2 regions of the Kitasatospora sp. NA04385 genome follow, and region 1 is predicted to be linked to the other one. Evidence: riboswitches for the same ligand, from Rfam matches in the RefSeq annotation. Region 1 holds a riboswitch; the other holds the start of a gene.

The links. Region 1 has a riboswitch for ZMP and ZTP ahead of HUT16_RS35460 (glycine hydroxymethyltransferase). Riboswitches for the same ligand answer to the same signal wherever they lie in the genome.
Region 2: linked by a shared signal. The riboswitch ahead of HUT16_RS04270 (phosphoribosylaminoimidazolecarboxamide formyltransferase) and the one ahead of HUT16_RS35460 (glycine hydroxymethyltransferase) in region 1 are both predicted to bind ZMP and ZTP.

The regions. Positions count from the first base shown of each region.
Region 1 covers NZ_CP054919.1:7,997,525-8,001,934, reverse strand. The annotation lists gene HUT16_RS35475 (carbohydrate-binding protein) at 1-738, shown strand, start outside; gene HUT16_RS35470 (hypothetical protein) at 770-1,261, opposite strand; gene HUT16_RS35465 (DinB family protein) at 1,359-1,874, opposite strand; ZMP/ZTP riboswitch at 2,080-2,186, shown strand; gene HUT16_RS35460 (glycine hydroxymethyltransferase) at 2,218-3,666, shown strand; gene HUT16_RS35455 (tyrosine-protein phosphatase) at 3,920-4,410, shown strand, end outside.
Region 2 covers NZ_CP054919.1:981,343-985,752, forward strand. The annotation lists gene HUT16_RS04265 (tyrosine protein phosphatase) at 204-725, shown strand; gene HUT16_RS04270 (phosphoribosylaminoimidazolecarboxamide formyltransferase) at 1,069-2,235, opposite strand; ZMP/ZTP riboswitch at 2,273-2,362, opposite strand; gene HUT16_RS04275 (MMPL family transporter) at 2,578-4,410, shown strand, end outside.

The DNA.
Region 1 (4,410 bases):
ATCCTGCAGCAGAACAACCCGGGCATCTACGTCTCCATCACCACCGCGGGCACCAACGCCGGCACCGGCTGGTTCGGCACCCAGATGCTGCTGGAGGCGAAGTCCCAGGGCTTCACCCCGAACAACTACTCGATCATGCCGTTCGACGGCGGCTTCAACGGGGCGGCGGCGCAGACCGACGCGCTGGTGAAGTTCAACCAGCTCCTGCAGAGCACCTTCGGCTGGAACGAGGCCACCGCGTACGCCCACGAGGGCGTGTCGCTGATGAACGGCCGCACCGACGCGGCCGAGTACTTCAAGCAGGCGGACTTCCAGACCGTGCTGGACTTCGCCACCGCGCACAAGCTGGCCCGCTACACCTACTGGTCCGTCAACCGCGACCGGCAGTGCCCCGGCACGGTCGACCCCGGCCTGTCCGGCGCCTGCTCCAGCGTGGCCCAGAACGACTGGGACTTCACCAAGTACACGGTGAAGTTCGCCGGTGCGACCCCGCCCACCAGCACCTCCCCGTCGCCGAGCAGCAGCACCTCGCCGAGCACCGGGACCAGCCCCTCCCCGAGCACCAGCACCGGAACCGGTACCTGCAGCCCGGCCTGGTCCGCCTCCACCACCTACGTGGCGAACAACAAGGTCAGCTACAACGGCCACAACTACCACGCCAAGTGGTGGACCCTGAACGAGAACCCGTCCGCCAGCGGCCAGTGGGGCGTGTGGGCCGACGACGGCCCGTGCTCCTGAACCACCTCCACCGCTGCGAACGGGCGGGGCGTCAGACCTCGGCGCGGTTGCGGAACTCCTCCGCGGCGGCGCGGGTGGAGGGCAGGTCGCCGAGCGGTTCGCCGACCACCCGGGAGGCCAGCTCGGACGCCAGCTTGATGACGTCCTCGCGCAGTTCGGCCTCGGCCAGCACCTTGTCCGCGGCCAGCTGCACCTGCGCCTCGGCCACCAGCTGCTCGCGCTGCTGCAGGCCCTCCGCGCGCAGGGCGGCGACCAGGGCCGCGCCCTCCTCGGCGGCGGCCTGCCGGATGGCGGCGGCCTCGTGCCGGGCGGCGGTCAGCTCGGCCTGGAACTCCTGGCGGATGCGTTCCGCCTCGGCCCGGACCGCCTCCGCGCGGGCGATGCCGCCGTCGGTCTTGTCGTGGCGCTCGGCGAGGGTGCGTTCGATGCGGGGCAGCAGCACCTTGCCGAGCGCCCAGAAGAGGGCGGAGAAGACGATCAGTCCGAGGATCAGCTCGGGCACGTTCGGTTCGAGAGGTCCCATACTCAGTATGCTATCCGCTCATCTGACGAACCGTCCGGCCGGGGTGCATTCCAGTGCCCTTGCCCCGCAAGGGACTTCACCCTCCGGGGCCTCCCGTTCAGCCCCCGGTCACCCCGTCGATGTGCTCGCGCAACAGGTCGGCGTGGCCGTTGTGGCGGGCGTACTCGGTGATGACGTGCAGGTACGTCGTGCGCAGCGACTGCTTCTCGCCGTACGCGGCCAGCACCTCGTCCAACCCGGCGCCGGTCACCGCGAGGTCGGCGAGCCGCTGCTCCTCCAGCAGCGCCAGGTACTCCTGCTCGGCCCGCTCGGGCTCCAGCAGGTCGAAGTCGGCGTCCTTGTGGCCCTCCACGAAGTGCAGCGGCGGGACGTCCTGGCCGGCGAAGCGGATCCGGAACCACGTCCGCTCCACCTTGGCCAGGTGGCGCATCAGGCCGAGCAGCGAGAGCGAGCTCGCGGGCAGCGGGCGCAGCGCGAGCTGCTCGCCGGTCAGCCCGGCGCACTTGTGCAGGAAGGTGGCGCGGTGCCAGGCGAGGTAGCCGGGCAGCAGTTCGGTCTCGGGCGCGGTGAGCGAGCCGCCGGTGCGGGTGGTGGCGGGGAGGGTCCATGTCATGCGCCCGATCATGCCGATGCCGGGCCCGGCCGCACCAGGGGTTTTCCCCGCGGCCTCCACCGGGCCTCCCCGACTTCCCCGACTTCCCCGGCGTCCCCGGCGTCCCCGACTTCCCTGACTTCCTCGGCGTCCCCGGTGCCGTCCCCGGTGCCGGAGCGGCGTCGCCCAGGCGTACTACAGGCCGGCCCCGCCGGTTGGTAGCATCACGGTGAGCCGTGACTGGCGCGCTGGGATGGAAATCACCATCGGGGAGCGGCTCCGTGCGGTGCCTCCGGGTGCCGTGTGCTGTCGCCGTGCGCCTGGGCCGTCCGAATCGTCGTTCCGTACTTCGAGGAGACCGCCCGTGGTCGAGTCCGTGTCCGCACACACCTTCGGCAGCCCCGCCGCCGACACCGCCTTCCGCAGCGCCCTGGACGTGGTGCGCGCCGTCGAACCCCGGGTCGCCGCGGCGATCTCCGGGGAACTGGCGGACCAGCGCGCCTCGCTGAAGCTGATCGCCAGTGAGAACTACGCCTCGCCCGCGGTGCTGCTGGCGATGGGCAACTGGCTGAGCGACAAGTACGCGGAGGGCACCCCCGGCCGCCGCTTCTACGCGGGCTGCCGCAACGTGGACGCCGTGGAGGAGCTGGCCGCCGAGCACGCCCGCGAGCTGTTCGGCGCCGAGCACGCGTACGTGCAGCCGCACTCCGGGATCGACGCCAACCTGGTGGCGTTCTGGGCGGTGCTGTCGCAGCGGGTGGAGAGCCCGGCGCTGCAGCGCGCCCAGGTGCGCAACGTCAACGACCTGAGCGAGCAGGACTGGGCCGAGCTCCGCCGCGAGCTGGGCAACCAGCGGATGCTGGGCATGTCGCTGGACACCGGCGGCCACCTCACCCACGGCTTTCGGCCGAACATCTCGGGCAAGATGTTCGACCAGCGCAGCTACGGGACGGACCCGGAGACCGGGCTGGTCGACTACGACGAGGTGCGGCGGATCGCCCTGGAGTTCAAGCCGCTGATCCTGGTCGCCGGGTACTCGGCGTACCCGCGGCTGGTGAACTTCCGCCGGATGCGGGAGATCGCGGACGAGGTCGGCACGACCCTGATGGTCGACATGGCGCACTTCGCGGGCCTGGTCGCGGGCAAGGTGCTGACCGGGGACTTCGACCCGGTGGCGCACGCCCAGATCGTCACCACCACCACCCACAAATCGCTGCGCGGCCCGCGCGGCGGCATGGTGCTGTGCACCTCGGAGCTGGCGGAGCACGTCGACCGGGGCTGCCCGCTGGTGCTCGGCGGGCCGCTGTCGCACGTGATGGCCGCGAAGGCGGTGGCGTTCGCCGAGGCCCGCCGCCCCGAGTTCCAGGTGTACGCCCGGCAGGTGGTCGACAACGCGCGGGCGCTGGCCGAGGGCCTGCTGAAGCGCGGCGCCACGCTGGTGACCGGCGGCACCGACAACCACCTGGTGCTGGCGGACGTCTCCTCGTACGGCCTGACGGGCCGCCAGGCGGAGGCGGCGCTGCTGGACTCCGGCATCGTCACCAACCGCAACGCCGTCCCGCAGGACCCGAACGGCGCCTGGTACACCTCCGGCATCCGGCTCGGCACGCCCGCGCTGACCACCCGGGGCCTGGACGCGGCGGAGCTGGACGAGGTCGCCGAGCTGATCCACACGGTGCTGACGGCCACCGCACCGGTCGGCTCCTCGAAGGCGCAGTACGCGCTGGACGCGGCCGTCCGCGACGCCGTCGCCAAGCGCGCGGTCGACCTGCTCGCCGAGCACCCGCTCTACCCGGGCATCGCGCTCGGCTGATCCCCCCGCACCGCACCCCGGTCCGGATGCCGGTCCGGATACCGGTCCGGACATCGGTGCGGACGCCGGCCGGTCCGGCCCGCGGCAGCACCGCGGGCCGGGCCGGTGGACGGGGTGAAGGGCTTCGGAGATCACGGTGCGCAGCGCCCCGGCGCGGAAGGGGCGACCCGCGCGAACACCTCCCCGGTCGGGCCCGGGGCGGCCCACCGGGACCGGCCCGGGGCGGCCGCGGCAGCTGCCTAGGATGGCAGCCGTGATCGTCGACGAACCGACCGGCCGGCTCGACGTGCCCGGGGTGCGCAACTTCCGGGACGCGGGCGGCACCGGCGCGCTCCCGCGCGGGGTGCTGTACCGGTCCGGAGCGCTGGACCGGCTGACGCCCGACGGCGCGCGGGCGCTGTCCGCCCTGGGCGTGCGCACCGTGCTGGACCTGCGCAGCGTGCCGGAGGCCGCCGCCCGGCCGGACGCGCTCGACGGCAGCGGAATCCGGTACCTGCACGTCCCGGTCTTCGCCGAGCAGCGCTGGCCGGAGGAGCAGGCCGAGCTGTACCCGCTGATGGGCGAGCTGGCCGGACGGCCCGTGGTGGCCGCCGTCCGGCAGTTGCTCGCGGCGGAGCACCGCGCCGTGCTGGTGCACTGCGCGTCCGGCAAGGACCGCACCGGGGTGGTGGTCGCCCTGCTGCAGTCGTTGCTCGGCGCTCCGGAGCCCGAGGTCACCGCCGATTTCCTCCGTTCCAACGCCGC
Region 2 (4,410 bases), 7.0 Mb from region 1:
GCACCGCCCGCCGCGCCGCGCCCGCTCGTCCGCGCGCACCCGCCCGGCCGGTCGTTCCCCGCTGCCGACGCCCCGGTCCGCTGTCCTGCCGACCGCCGGGCCGGTACGCATACCGCACCACACCACAACGCGCGCACCGCGCACCGGCCGATGCCCTCCCGGACGGCCGAACGCCCTTGCCCCGCACGGAGGTCGGCCCCGTCATGTGTCCCACCCTGTTCACGATCGACCACCCCGGCCCCGGCCGGATCAGCACCATGGCCCGGCCGCGCGGCGGCGACTGGCTGGCGGAGGAACTGGCCGCGCTGGCCGCGCTCGGGGTGAGCGAACTGGTCAGCGCGCTCACCCCGGCGGAGTGCGCCGAACTCGGGCTGGACGCGGAGGCATCCCTCGCCCGAGCCGCCGGACTGCGCTTCACCGCCGTACCGATCCCGGACCGCACCGTCCCCACCGTCGCCGAAGTCCTGCCACTGCTGGACGAGTTGGCGCAACGGCTGGCCGCCGGCGGGCACCTGGTGGTGCACTGCCGGGCCGGGATCGGCCGCTCCTCGCTGCTGGCGGCGGGGGTGCTGGTCCGCTCCGGCGCGGACCCGGACGACGCGTGGGAACGCATCGCCCGGGCCCGCGGTCTGGCGGTGCCGGACACCGCCGCGCAGCGGGCCTGGACCGACCAGGTGCCCCGCCGCGCTGCCGGTGACGGGACACCGGTGATGAGGCATCGGTGAGGGCACACCGATGACAACTCACCGATGAGAAGGCATCGGTGACGCCCCATCGATGACAAAGCATCGGTGACGGGACACCGATGGCAGATCATCCGTGCCAGGACATCAACGTCAAGACATCGATGATGACGCACCAATGACGAGACACGGGTGACAGCTCATCGATGCACCGACACCGACAACGGGGCACCAACAACGCGGTACCAACAACGCGACATCGATGCCGGAGCATCAGTGACGGAACACCGGTGACGCGACACCGGTGACGCGACACCGGTGATGAAGCATCGGTGACGGAACACCGGTGATGAAGCATCGGTGACGGAACACCGGTGACAGGACATCAGTGATGGAACAGCCGCAGCCCGGTGTGCACCAGCGTGATGCCGTGCTCGGCACAGGCCGCCTCGACCTCGGCGGACCGCACCGAACCGCCCGGCTCGGCGATCGCGGTGACGCCGTGGCGGCGGGCGTGGTCGACGTTGTCGCGGAACGGCAGGTAACCGTCGGAGACGAACGCGACACCGTCCAGCCGGGCCGCCCAGTGGGTCCGCTCCTCGGGGCCGAGTTCGTCGGGGACGTCGCCGCCGCCGTGCAGGGCGGCGGCGAAGCGGGTGCGCTCGTCGGGGGTGAGGTCGCCTTCCAGGTAGCGGATCTGCCAGTTGATCCGGTCCTGGCGGCGGATCCCGGGACGGAAGTCGAGGGCCCGGACGGCGGGGTGGCGGCGCAGCCACCAGGTGTCCGTCTTGGCGCCGGCCAGCCGGGTGCAGTCGACCCGGGACTGCTGGCCCGCGCCGATGCCGAGGGCGGCGCCGTCGCGCAGGTAGCAGACCGAGTTGGACTGGGTGCGGCGCAGCACGGCGAGCCCGAGCAGCAGGTCGTCCGCGGCGGCGGGGGTGAGCGTGCCGACCCGGACGTCGGTGAGCAGGGCGGCGGTGAGCGGGGTGGTGTCGACGTCCTGGACCAGGCGCAGGCCGTGCACCTCGCGGGTCTCGACGGCGGGCGGGGTGTGGCGGGGGTCGGCCTCCAGGACGAGGTAGCGGCCGTTCTTCTTCCGGGCCAGGACGTCGAGCACGCCGGGCGCGTAGCCGGGGGCGACGATGCCGTCGGAGACCACCCGGGCGAGCAGGTCGGCGAGTTCGAGGTCGACCTCGTGCGAGACCGCGACGAAGTCGCCGTAGGAGGACTTCGGGTCGGCGTCGCGGGCCCGCAGGTAGGCGGAGGTGAGTGGGCCGACGGCGGCCGGGTCGAGGGCGTGGAGTTCGGCGGTGGCCGGGTCGACCGGTCCGGCGAGGGCGGCGCCGGCCGGGGAGACGTGCTTGAAGGACGCGGCGGCGGGGCGCCCGAGCAGGGCGGCGGCCTCGCTGACGAGTTGCCAGGCGTTCAGCGCGTCCAGCAGGTTGACGTACGAGGGCTGCCCCTGGAGCAGGCGCAGCGGCAGGTCCGTGCCGGGCAGCGGCTCGATCCGGGCGCGGGTGTTCTGCGGGTTGATTCCGTACCGAAGGTCCATGGTGACGGCCCCTCCGTGAAGTCGGTGTGTCGGCTTCGGAGGACACCCAGGCGGACGGTGCCGGTCCCGTGCTGTGCTGTGCCGCTCCCCGGTGGTGCTCCACCTCTCGCCAGTCGCGACGGCGCCGATGCTAGCAGCGCCCGGCCGCACCGGAACACGCCCCGCCGTCCGCCGGCCCACCCCGAACGCACCCCGCCGCCCCGAGCCCGCCCCCGGACGTGCCCGGCGTTCGGGTGGGTTCGGCCGTGTCGCGGGTGCGGGGCGAAGGCGGGTGGCGGGGCCGTGGCTACCGTCGGATTCCGGTCACCGCGCACGGGTGACACCGCGCCCCCGGGAGGGTCGATGTCCTCGTCCGACAGCACGTCCGCACCGGAGCCGTCCGCACCGGAGCCGTCCGGGCCGGGTACGGCGCAGCGCCGCGGCCTGCTGTGGCGGCTGGGCGCGTGGTGCGCCGGGCACCCGGTGGTGGTGATCGTCTGCTGGCTGGTGGTGCTGGTGGGGGTGCAGGTCGCGGACCACGCCGTGGGCGGCGCGTACTCGGACGACTTCTCCGTGCCCGGCTCGCAGGCGCAGGACGGTGCGGACGTGCTGGCCGCGCACGAGCCCGCGTTCGGCGGGACGAGCGCGCAGGTGGTGCTGCACGACGGGCAGTCGCTGACGCAGTTCCAGTCGCAGGTCGACCAGGCGGTGACGTCGTTGCAGCACCTCCCGCACGTGCTGTCGGCGCAGGACCCGCTGCCACCGCCGGGCCAGGCCCCGCAGCCGGGCGGGCCGGTGTCCGCGGACGGGCGGACGGCGTACATCACGATGCGTTTCGACAGCACTCCGGCGACGTTCGGCGACGGCTACCTGGACCAGGTGGACGCGGCGGTGCAGCCGCTGCGGCAGGCGGGCGTGCAGGTCGAGTACGGCGGTCCGCTGGGCGAGTTGGCGCGGCCGGCGCCGAGCGACCGGGTGAGCGAGCTGATCGGCTTCGGGGTCGCGATCGTGGTGCTGCTGCTCGGTTTCGGCAGCGTGATCGCGGCGGGACTGCCGCTGGTGAGCGCGCTGCTGGCGGTGGTGGTGGGCCTCGGGCTGCTGGGCCTGCTGGCGGCGCTGACGACGTTCGCGACGGTCGCGCCGACGCTGGCGACGATGATCGGGCTGGGCGTCGGCATCGACTACGCGCTGTTCCTGCTGACCCGGCACCGGCAGAACCTGATGGACGGTTCGGCCCCGCGGACGGCGGCCGGGCACGCGGTGGCGACCAGCGGCCGGGCGGTGCTGATCTCCGGCACCACGGTGGTGATCGCGCTGGCGGGCCTGTCGGTGTCGGGCATCTCGTTCATGGCGAAGCTGGGCCTGGCGGCGGGCGTCACGGTGGTGACGGCGGTGTGCGGCGCGCTGACGCTGCTGCCGGCCCTGATGGGCGTGATCGGCCGCCGGATGGACCGCTTCACCGTCCGCACGCCCGTCGCCGAGGGCGGCGAAGCCCCCGAAAACGCCGATGCCGCCGAGGGCGCCGAGGCGACCGGCATGTGGCACCGGTACGCGCGGCGGGTCGAGCACCACCCGTGGCGGTACCTGTCGGTGGGCCTGGTGACGGTGCTGGTGCTGGCGGTGCCGCTGCTGTCGATCCAGCTGGGGCACATCGGGGACGGCGCGGACCCGACCTCGTTCACCGACCGGCGGGCGTTCGACCTGATGTCGGAGGCGTTCGGCCCGGGTTCCAACGGCCCGCTGACGGTGGTGGTCGACCAGACCTCGGTGCCCGCGTCCGACCGTCCGGCGCTGGCCTCCGCCGTCCAGCAGTCGCTGACCGGCGTGCCGAACACGGCGAGCACCGCGCCGCTGCAGACCAGTTCGGACGGCGACGTGCTGTTCACTACCGTCACGCCCGCGCAGGCCCCGCAGGACCGGAAGACCACCGACCTGGTCGGCCACCTCTCGGACACGGTGCTGCCGGGCGCGGTGGCGGGCACCTCCGCCACCGCGTACGTGACGGGCACGACCGCCGCCCAGGTCGACTTCCTGGACCTGGTGGCCAGCCGGCTGCTGCTGATCATCGCGGTGGTGGTCGCGCTGGCGTTCCTGATCATCCTGCTGGTGTTCCGGGCGCCGCTGGTCGCGTTGAAGGCGGCCGTGCTCAACCTGGTGTCGATCGCCGCCTCATACGGGGTGCTGGTCGCGGTGTTC